DNA from 2 places in the Calidithermus terrae genome. Region 1 is predicted to be linked to the other one. Evidence: riboswitches for the same ligand, from Rfam matches in the RefSeq annotation. Region 1 holds a riboswitch; the other holds the start of a gene.
What was found. A riboswitch is a leader RNA that binds a small molecule or an ion and turns the genes downstream of it on or off. The one in region 1 is predicted to bind S-adenosylmethionine.
Positions count from the first base shown of each region.

Region 2: another riboswitch for S-adenosylmethionine. It lies ahead of Mterra_RS10340 (hypothetical protein); the one in region 1 lies ahead of Mterra_RS18865 (O-acetylhomoserine aminocarboxypropyltransferase/cysteine synthase family protein).

Region 1 covers NZ_QXDL01000263.1:229-4,588, reverse strand. Annotated here, with positions in the region: partial or broken gene Mterra_RS18875 (MFS transporter) at 1-637, shown strand, start outside; gene metX (homoserine O-acetyltransferase MetX) at 896-2,089, opposite strand; gene Mterra_RS18865 (O-acetylhomoserine aminocarboxypropyltransferase/cysteine synthase family protein) at 2,115-3,407, opposite strand; SAM riboswitch class I at 3,548-3,686, opposite strand; partial or broken gene Mterra_RS23290 (cytochrome c-type biogenesis protein CcmH) at 3,890-4,360, opposite strand, start outside.
Region 2 covers NZ_QXDL01000077.1:12,353-17,185, forward strand. Annotated here, with positions in the region: gene sat (sulfate adenylyltransferase) at 1-669, opposite strand, end outside; gene Mterra_RS10330 (phosphoadenylyl-sulfate reductase) at 773-1,444, opposite strand; gene cysC (adenylyl-sulfate kinase) at 1,441-1,977, opposite strand; gene Mterra_RS10340 (hypothetical protein) at 1,974-2,537, opposite strand; SAM riboswitch class I at 2,666-2,804, opposite strand; gene Mterra_RS10345 (PEGA domain-containing protein) at 3,119-4,546, opposite strand; partial or broken gene Mterra_RS10350 (FAD-binding oxidoreductase) at 4,726-4,833, shown strand, end outside.

The DNA.
Region 1 (4,360 bases):
CGCCCTGCGGCTCCAGGAATACTACCCCCACCTCCCCGCCGGGGGCCCGGCCCACGCTGCCGTAGGCGCAGGCTCGAGCACCCCCCGCAAGATCGCCGTCTGGGCCGGCGTCGCCGCGCAGGGCCAGATGGTGATGCTCATGGCGATGACCTCGCTCGCCCTGCACCAGCAGGGCTGCAGCTTCAACCTGATCTCGCTCTCGGTCACGCTGCACGTGCTGGGCATGTTCGCCTTCTCCTGGCCGGTGGGCCGCCTGACCGACCGCGCCGGCCGCAAGCCGGTGATGCTGGGGGGCCTGCTGCTCTCCGCGCTGGGCGCGCTGCTGGTGGGCTTCACCCACGAGTACCTCACCATCACCCTGGGCACCTTCCTGGTGGGCCTGGGCTGGTGCGGCACCTACAACGGCGCCACCACCGTCGTCGCCGACACCACCGCCCCAGGCGAGCGCGGCCGCGCCGTCGGCGTGCTGGACGTATGGTCCAACGGCGCCGGCGCCGTCCTCCCCATCCTCGCGGGCTTCCTGGTGGAGGGCGTGGGCATCTGGGCCATCGGCCTCGCGGGCGTGCTGCTGCTGATCTACCCCGCGGTGATGGTCTCGAGGCTCGCCGAGGTCAGCCCGGGGCGGTACGAGGGCTGATACCCGGTTTGGGTGGATAGTCTCCCGATGGGAGAGTATCCACCCCGACCGAAGGGAGTGCCCTGGGCTTCACAAAGATGTACCTCTGGCAGATTTGAAAAGTATCTTTGTGAAGCCGGTATGAGGTGCCGGGAATTTGGGTAGGGACGACCCGCGGGTCGTCCCTACAGCGTCTGGCGTTTTGCGTCTCGCGTTTGGCGTATTGCGTACGACGTACGACGTAGGACGTACGACCCGCGCCCCGCGTCCGGCCATCGGCTATCGGCCATCGGCCACCGACAGAAACCCCGTGAGGATCTCCTCGACCTGATCGGTCTCGATCAGGAAAGCGTCGTGCCCGTGCGGGCTCTGGATCTCGCGGTACTCGCCGCCAGAAAGCAGCGCGCCCAGCCGCACCTCGGCGGCGGTGTAGAGCACGTCGGTGTCGATGCCCACCCACAGGCTGGGGGTGCTGCGCAAGCGGCCCAGGGCGGCCTCGAGGCTCCCTCTTCCCCGCGCCACGTCGTGGGTGTCCATGGCGTTGGAGAGGGTGAGGTAGGCGTTGGCGTCGAAGCGGCGGATGAACTTCTCGCCCTGGTAGAGCACGTAGCTCTCGCCTTTGGCCGGGCTGTCGTTCCAGCGCAGGTTGAACGACTCCGGCGAGCGGAAGGAGAGCATGGCGATGGCCCGCCCGAGCTGCAGGCCCAGGGGCTGCTCGCTGTAGTAACCGCCGCGGTAGGCGGGGTCGCTGAGCACGGCCTCGCGGGAGAGGCGGTTGAAGGCGCGGGCCCAGGGGCCGTGGACGCTGGGCGCGGCCAGCACCACGAGCTGCCGCACGCGCTGGGGGTAAAGCAGCGCGAACTCGAGCGCCACCATCCCCCCCAGGCTTCCGCCCAGCACCGTGACCTTCTCGATGCCCAGGTGGTCGAGCAGCCGGGCCTGGGCGCGGGCCATGTCGCGCACGGTGATGGCCGGAAATTCCGGGCCGTAGGGCTCGCCGGTGAGGGGGTTGCGCGAGAGCGGCCCGGTGGAGCCGTAGCACGAGCCCAGGTGGTTGGCGCAGATCACGAACTTCTGACCGGAGTCCAGGACGCGGCCCGGCCCCACCAGCGCGTCCCACCATCCGTCGGCGCCGAAGGCCTGCTCGAGCGGGCTGAGCAGCCTGAGGGTGGGCTCGTCGTAGGTGCCGGCCAGGTGGGCGGAGCCGGTCCAGGCGTGGAAGACCAGCACCGCGTTGTCACGGGCCCGGTTGAGCTGGCCGTAGGTCTCGTAGCGCAGGTGCAGCTCGGGCAAGAGGCCGCCCTGCTCGAGCCCGAACACCTCGCCCGGGGCGGTCAGGCGCACGGTCTGGGGCTGGGGCGGGGTGACCCGCCCCCTCGAGCGCGGCGGCTTGTAGAGCAAGGCCTCGTGCTCGCCCCAGGTCTCCCGGATCAGGTCGCCCCCGGGGTCGAGCACCACGCTGGTCGTGCTCACGGCCTTGGCCTCCTTTTTGCCCCGCTCAAACCCCCACCGGGGCCCGCAGCGCCTGCTTGAGGTCGGCCTTGAGGTCCTCGGCGGCCTCGAGGCCCACGCTCAGGCGCACCAGCTCGGGGCTGACCCCGGCGAGCACCTGCTCCTGGGCGCTGAGCTGGGAGTGGGTGGTGGAGGCGGGGTGGATCGCCAGGGTGCGCGAGTCGCCCACGTTGGCGAGGTGCGAGACGAGCTCGAGGCGGTTGATGAAGCCCTTGGCCGCCTCGTAGCCGCCCTTGAGCCCGAAGGTGAGCACCGCGCCCGGCTTGCCGCGGAAGTACTTCTGGGCCTTGGCGTGGCTGGGGTGGTCCTCCAGGCCGGGGTAGTTGACCCAGGCCACCTCCTCCTGCTCGCGCAGCCAGTGGGCGATCTCGAGGGTGTTTTGCACGTGGCGCTCGGCCCGCAGCGAGAGGGTCTCCAGGCCCAGCAGCAGCACCCAGGCCTCGAAGGGGCCCAGCGCCTGGCCCTGGTCGCGCAGGCCGTCCACGCGGGCCTTGAGGATGAAGGCGAGGTTGCCGAAGGCCTTGGTGAGCTCGAGGCCGTGGTAGCCGGGCTGGGGCTGGGTCAGGAGCGGGTAGCGGCCGTTGTCCCAGTCGAAGTTCCCCCCGTCCACGATCAGCCCGGCGATGGCCGCCCCGTGCCCGCCGATCCACTTGGTGCCCGAGTGCACCACCACGTTGGCGCCCCACTCGAGGGGCCGGAAGAGGTAGCCCCCCTGCCCGAAGGTGTTGTCCACGATCAGGGCCACGCCCTGCTCCCGCGCGGCCTCGGCGATGGCCTCGAAGTCGGGGATGTTGAGCGCGGGGTTGCCGACGGACTCGATGAACCAGGCCCGGGTGTTCGCGTCGGTGGCGGCGACGAAGTCCTCGGGGCTCTCGGCGCGGCTGGTGAAGCGGGTCTCGATGCCCAGGCGCGGCAGCGTGACCTTGAGCTGGTTCCAGGTGCCGCCGTAGAGGTTGGGCGTGGCGACGATGTTGTCCCCGGCCTGGGCCAGGTTGGTGAAGGCCAGGAACTGCGCGGCGTGGCCCGAGCTCGTCGCCAGGCCCGCCACCCCGCCCTCGAGCGCGGCGATGCGCTTCTCGAGCACGTCGGTGGTGGGGTTCATGATGCGGGTGTAGATGTTGCCGAACTCCTGCAGCCCGAAGAGCCGCGCCGCGTGGTCGGCGTCCTTGAACTGGTAGGAGGTGGTGGCGTAGATGGGCACCTGGCGGGCGCCCGTGCTGGGGTCGGGGCTGTAACCGGCGTGGAGCTGCAAGGTCTCGAAGCTGAGCTTCTTGGACATGAAAAAACCTCCAACCGCAAGATTTGGGGCGGGACGGTCCCAAGGGGGACCTGGCTGGAGGTTTCAAAGGCGAAACCCCCATTCCGATGACGGTTCTCTACCGGAAGGGGGTTCACTGTGCCTAGCGAACGTGCACCCTTCTCTCATCTTCCTCCGGGCGTTTCCCCCGCCTGGAGTCGGAATTGGCACCTTTGCACTCGTGTCCGGTGATGAAACGAACACTCCTGCGGGTTGCCGCGGCATCTTCGGGCCGAATCCCTCCGCCGCTCTGGATAAGAGAACGTGTTATGTCTCGGTTGTCGCCGCGCCCCGGCGCGGTTAGTTGGGAGTGTAGGCGAGAGGGGGCGGGGATGTCAAGGGAAAGGCCTGATTCCCGACGCCGATAGCTGATGGCTGGACGCCGGGCGCGGGTCGTACGTCGTGCGTCCTACGTCGTACGCAAGACGCAAGACGCGAGACGCCTCGGCCCTCGACCCTTGGCCCTAGACCCTAGACGACGGCCTCGAGGGCCGGAAATGGGTGATCAGGGCCTCGAGCACGCTGTCTGACGGCTTGCCTACGGGCAGGAGGCCGATGCCTGTTCCGGCGAGGAGGAGCTGGCCCTCGAGTTCGTCGGGCTTGAGGCGGGTCTCGGTCACGCGGAGGCCCAGGGTGGCCGCGTGCTCGGCCACTTTCTGGCGGGTGACGCCTTCGACCCCGCCCGGCAGCACGCACAGCTCGCCGGCGCGGTAGAGCAAGGGGCTGGTGCGGCTGCCGTCCGCGACGTGCCCCTCCGTGTCGAGCAGCAGGCCCTCGAAGTGCCCGGCGCGCTCGGCCTCGAGGCGGGCGATCTCCTCCTCGGAGACGTCGGCGGGCTCGGCCCGGGCGCGGGTGGCGGCCAGGTAGCGCCACAGGCCGTAGGCCAGCAGGGCCAGCCCGATGAGGGGCGAGAGCCAGACCCACAGGGTGAGGCC
Region 2 (4,833 bases), on a different contig from region 1:
CTTGGTCGCGCCGACCAGGGGGTTGAGGAACAACCCGTCGACGTGCTCGAGCGCCACCTTGTGCAGGTACTCGTGGGCGCGGTGGATGGGGTTGCGGGTCTGGAAGGCCACCACCGTCCCCCAGCCGCGCTCGTGGAAGATCCGGCGGGTCTCGAGGGGGGTGTAGTGGTGCTCGGGGAACTCCCCGCGCGGCAGGCGCAGCAGGCTCACCCGCCCGGCCAGGTTGACCTCCCCCTGGGCCAGCAGCGCGGCCACGCCGGGGTGGGCGGGGTCGGCGGTGCGGTAGACCTCGAGGGCCTCCTCGCGGCGGTCGGGGCGGTACTGCTCCACGACCTCCAGCAGCCCCACCGTCTCGCCGCCCCGCGTCAGGCGCACCGTGCCCCGGTACTGCCGGGCCTCGCCGGCGGGCACGCTCAGGGTGATGGGGAGGCTCCAGGGCAGGCCGTTCGCCAGGCGCATGTGCTCGACCACCCCCCGGTAATCGGCCTCGCCCAGGAAGCCCTCGAGCGGGGAGTAGACGCCCGTGGCGATGAGCTCGAGGTCGGCGTACCCCCGCTCACAGAGCTCGAGCGCGGGGAGGTGGGCGTACTCGCGGGGGTCGGCCTGCACCAGGCGGTTCACCAGGACGCCCCCGTGCGGCGCGACGCCCTTGTGGCTCCAGCGGCTCACGGGCGAACCTCCCCAAAGCTTTTGTAAACAAGATTTATCAACTTTTCCATAACGGTAAGGCCTCGGTCTCGCGTTTGTCGGCTCAAACCCCGTGAAGAGCGCCCTAAAGCGCCTTCTCCCCCACCCAAAGCCCGCACTCGGCCTTGCCCTTGCCGTCCCAGCGGCCCGCCCGCGCGTCCTCGCCGGGGCGCACCGCCCGGGTACACGGCCAGCAGCCGATGCTCAGGAAGCCCGACCAGTACAGCGGGTTGACGGGCAGGTCGTGCGCCCGGGCGTAGGCCTCGAGCCGCTCGCGGCCCCAGTAGGCCAGCGGGTTGACGCGCAGCCGCTCGCCGGGCTCGAGGAAGCCGAGGGCGGCGCGGGTGGAGGCCTGGTCGCGGCTGCGGGCGTTCAGCAGGGCGCGGGGCTGCTTGAGCGCGAGGTAGTCCCGCAGGGGCGCCACCTTGCGCGCGGCGCAGCAGCCGTCGGGGTCGGAGCGGTAGCGCTCCTCGCCCCAGGGCTCCTCGTCCAGGGCGGCGCTCAGGGTGACGAAGCGCATCCCGGGGTAGCGCGCCTCGAGGCGCTCGCGGGTCTGCAGCGTCTCGGGGAAGTGGTAGCCGGTGTCCACGAACACCACCTCGCCGGCGTAGCCCGCCCGGGCCGCCAGGTCGATGAGCACCACGCCGTTGAGGTTGAACCCGCTGGGCATCAGCAGGTCGGGGTACTCCTCCAGCGCCCACCGGATGACGACCAGGGGGTCGGTCTGCGCGTCCCAGGCGCCGGGGGTCGTCTTCATGCCCTCACCCGCGCCTCGATCCCCAGGCGCTCGAGCGCCCCCAGCAGCCGCTCGAGGCTCTCCTGGAGGCTGAGCCGGTCGGTCCTCAGGTGCAGGTCGGGGTTCAAGGGGGGCTCGTAGGGGTCGGAAATCCCGGTGAAGTTGGCGATCTCCCCCCTCAGGGCCCGGGCGTACAGCCCCTTCACGTCGCGCCGCGCCAGCACCTCCAGCGGCGCGTCCACGAAGACCTCGAGCTTGCGCGGCGCCTGCGCGAGCACCTCCTCGCGGGTGGCCCGGTAGGGGCTGATCGCGCTCACCAGCACGATCACGCCGTGCTTGGCGAGCAGGTTGGCCACGAAGCCGATGCGCCGGACGTTGGCGTCGCGGTCCTCGCGGCTGAAGCCCAGCCCCTTCGACAGGTGCTCGCGCACCGCGTCGCCGTCGAGGTGCTCGACCTTCTGGCCCGCCTCGTAGAGGTGGACCTCGAGGGCCCTCGCCAGCGTGGTCTTGCCCGCGCCGGAGAGCCCGGTGAACCAGATCACCGCCCCGCTCATGCCTCCGCCCACCCCGTGTAGCTGTCGAGCAGCACCCGCCAGGCGTTGCGGGCCGCCACGTCGGCCGTCAGCGCCGCCACCGCCAGCACCCAGGCCGGGAAGCCGGGGTGGTGCAGCAGCACCTCCTGATCGCCGGCGCGGGCCAGAACCTGTGCGGCCGAGAAGCCCATCTCGACCGCGTGCGCCTGCCCCCCGAGGTCGAGGGTGCCCGAGGCCCGGTCGCCGGAGAACTCGAGCACCGCCTGCGCCCCCCGGTCCGGGCCCACCAGCCGCAGCCGAAGGCGGCTGCCCTCGAGCTGCGCGTGCAAGGTGAGGACGCGCCCGCTGCTCGCCACCGAGCCCAAGAGCTGGCCGGCGAAGGCCTCGAGGTACACGTTCTCCCCGAAGATCGCCCCGCCCAGCCGCCCGGCCAGCCGCCGCCCGTCCCAGCTAAGCTGCACCCGGTAGCCCATCCCCGGGCGCCGCACCTCGCCCCACACGCGGTCGCCGCCGGCGAGCCCCTCCGGGCGGGCGGGTTGTTGCTTTGGCTTATGGACCGATTCGAACTCGTGCAGACCCACGGTGTGCCCCCATGAACGAAGATCCCAGGTGCCGATGGCCAGCGAAAGAGCTGGAGCGACGACAGCGCCCGGGACACGAAAGCACGCGCGGGTTAGGGTTCATGGCAACTTGCTTCGACACGAAGACCTCCTCATCTTTCCCGGGCTTTGTCCGGTGCCCGGGCCGGAATTGGCACCTACGCAGAGACGCTTCAGCTTGCCGGCTGAAAGCCCCTACAGGTTGCCGCAGCTTCACAGGGCCGTTCCCTCCGCTGCTCTGGATAAGACCTGGGGTGGTGTTGCACCCGTCCCGGCTCGAGCCGGGATGGAAGGTAGGCTAGCATAAGTGACAAAACTTGTAAACAAGTGGGATGGTCGGACGTCTAACGCCGGGCGCGGGTCGTACGTCGGATGCGGGTCGTACGTCGTACGTCGTACGTCGTACGCAAGACGCCTTGTTGCCCCCCTTAGCAAGGGGGGTTGGGGGGGATAAACCCTCCCCGCCTGCGGGAGGGACGGGGTGGGGTGAACCACGAGCCACGGGCTGACGGCAAAGGACCGGGGCGAGTACCCCGGTCCTTGGGCCTTTCGCGCTGTAGGGCCTAGAAGTTCAAGCGGCTGAGGTTGGCGCGGATGGTCTCGTTCTCGCCGCTGCGCAGGTTGACCTCGGTGACGAAGGCGCGGTAGCCGGGGGCGATGAGCACGACCTGGTGACGGCCGGGGTCCACCTCGAAGCGCACGCTGCCGCCGGAGCCGACGGTGCCGACCTCACGGCCGTCGACGAAGACCCGGGCCTCGACGTTGCTCGAGACGGTCAGTTGGGCGCGCAGCGGGGCGAGCTGGGCGTTGATGCGGGTCTCCTGGTTGCGGTCAACGCGCACGGTGGTGCGGTAGTCGGCGTGGCCGGGGAGGCTGACGCGCAGGTCGTAGGTGCCCTCGTTGAGCTGCACCGAGTAGGGGGTGCGGCCCACGCGCTGGTTGTTGATGTAGACGTCGGCGCCGCTGGGGTTGGAGGTCACGTTGAGCACGCCGGTGCGCCGCTGGGCGTTGAGGCCAGCGTTGACCGAGGTGGTCTGGCCGGGGTTGATCACGACCGAGGTGCGGAAGACGTCGTAGCCGTCGAGCCGCAGTTCCACGTCGGCGCGGCCGGGGTTGAGGCTGACGCTGATAGGGGTGTTGCCCACCAGGCGGCCGTCGATGAAGACCTGGGCGCCTTGGGGGCTGGAGTTCACCACCAGGGTGCCGGTGGCCGGGCGGGGGCGCTCGAGGGTGGCGTTGATGCTGATGACCTGCCCGAGCCCCACGTTGACCGAGGTGCGGTAGGTGTCGTAACCGGCCAGGCGCAGCTCGATGTCGTGGCGGCCCGGCTGCACGCTGACGGAGATGGGGGTGTTGCCCACCAGCCGCCCGTCCACGAAGACCTGGGCGCCCTGGGGGTTGGACGTGACGTTGAGGGTGCCGGTGACGGGCTGGGGCTGCGGCTGGCTACGGCCGACGGTGAAGAAGGTGACGTCGGTGACCCACTCCTGGTCGGGGATGGGGTCAACGACGATGGCGATGGCACGGCCTAAGGCGTCGGCGCCCCGCACCAGCGGGCGCAGGCTCGAGTCGATGATGCTGCCGACGTTGAGCGGGCGCTTGCTGGCGAGCGCGAGCACCCGGTGCTGGCCCTCGGGGCCGTCGATGGTGAACTCGTAACGAGCCCCCACGGGCGGGAAGCGGCGGGTCTCGCCGGCACGCAGGAAGTTGTCGCGGTCGTAGGGGTTGGGCAGGATGGGCGAGATCTCCCCGTTGGGGTAGACCCCGAACAAGTAGACGTAGGCGTCCTGGTTCACCGAGACGTTGACCACGATCTTCTCGCCGATCTGGTAGACGGGGTTGGCACGCCCGGCGGGGTCACGGTCCACGCCGACTTGCACCTGCAGCTCAGTAGGTACGGGGTTGACGACGATGTTCTGAGGGCTGAGTTGGGGCTCGGCGTGGGCTACAAGCCCCAGACCCAGCATTAACAGCGCTATAGCACGCTTCATCTGCTCACCTCCGAGCATAGCCTAGGGCACCTTTCTTCAACTTCATGAGAATGGCGTCATCCGGGGTTTAAGTCACGCCCTGTTTCATCCCACGCTCATCGGATTCTTCACCCAACTCATAGCTTCCCCAGGGTAAGCCCACCTTGGGCGCGGCGGGCCGCTGGGGTAAGGTAGGGGCCATGGCCGTGCTGGAGATTTCCGCCGACGACCAGTACCTCGTGGCGACCGGCGACACGCCGCTGCTGGAGATCTGGAGCGCCCTCCCCCCGGGGCTCTACCCCCCCTTC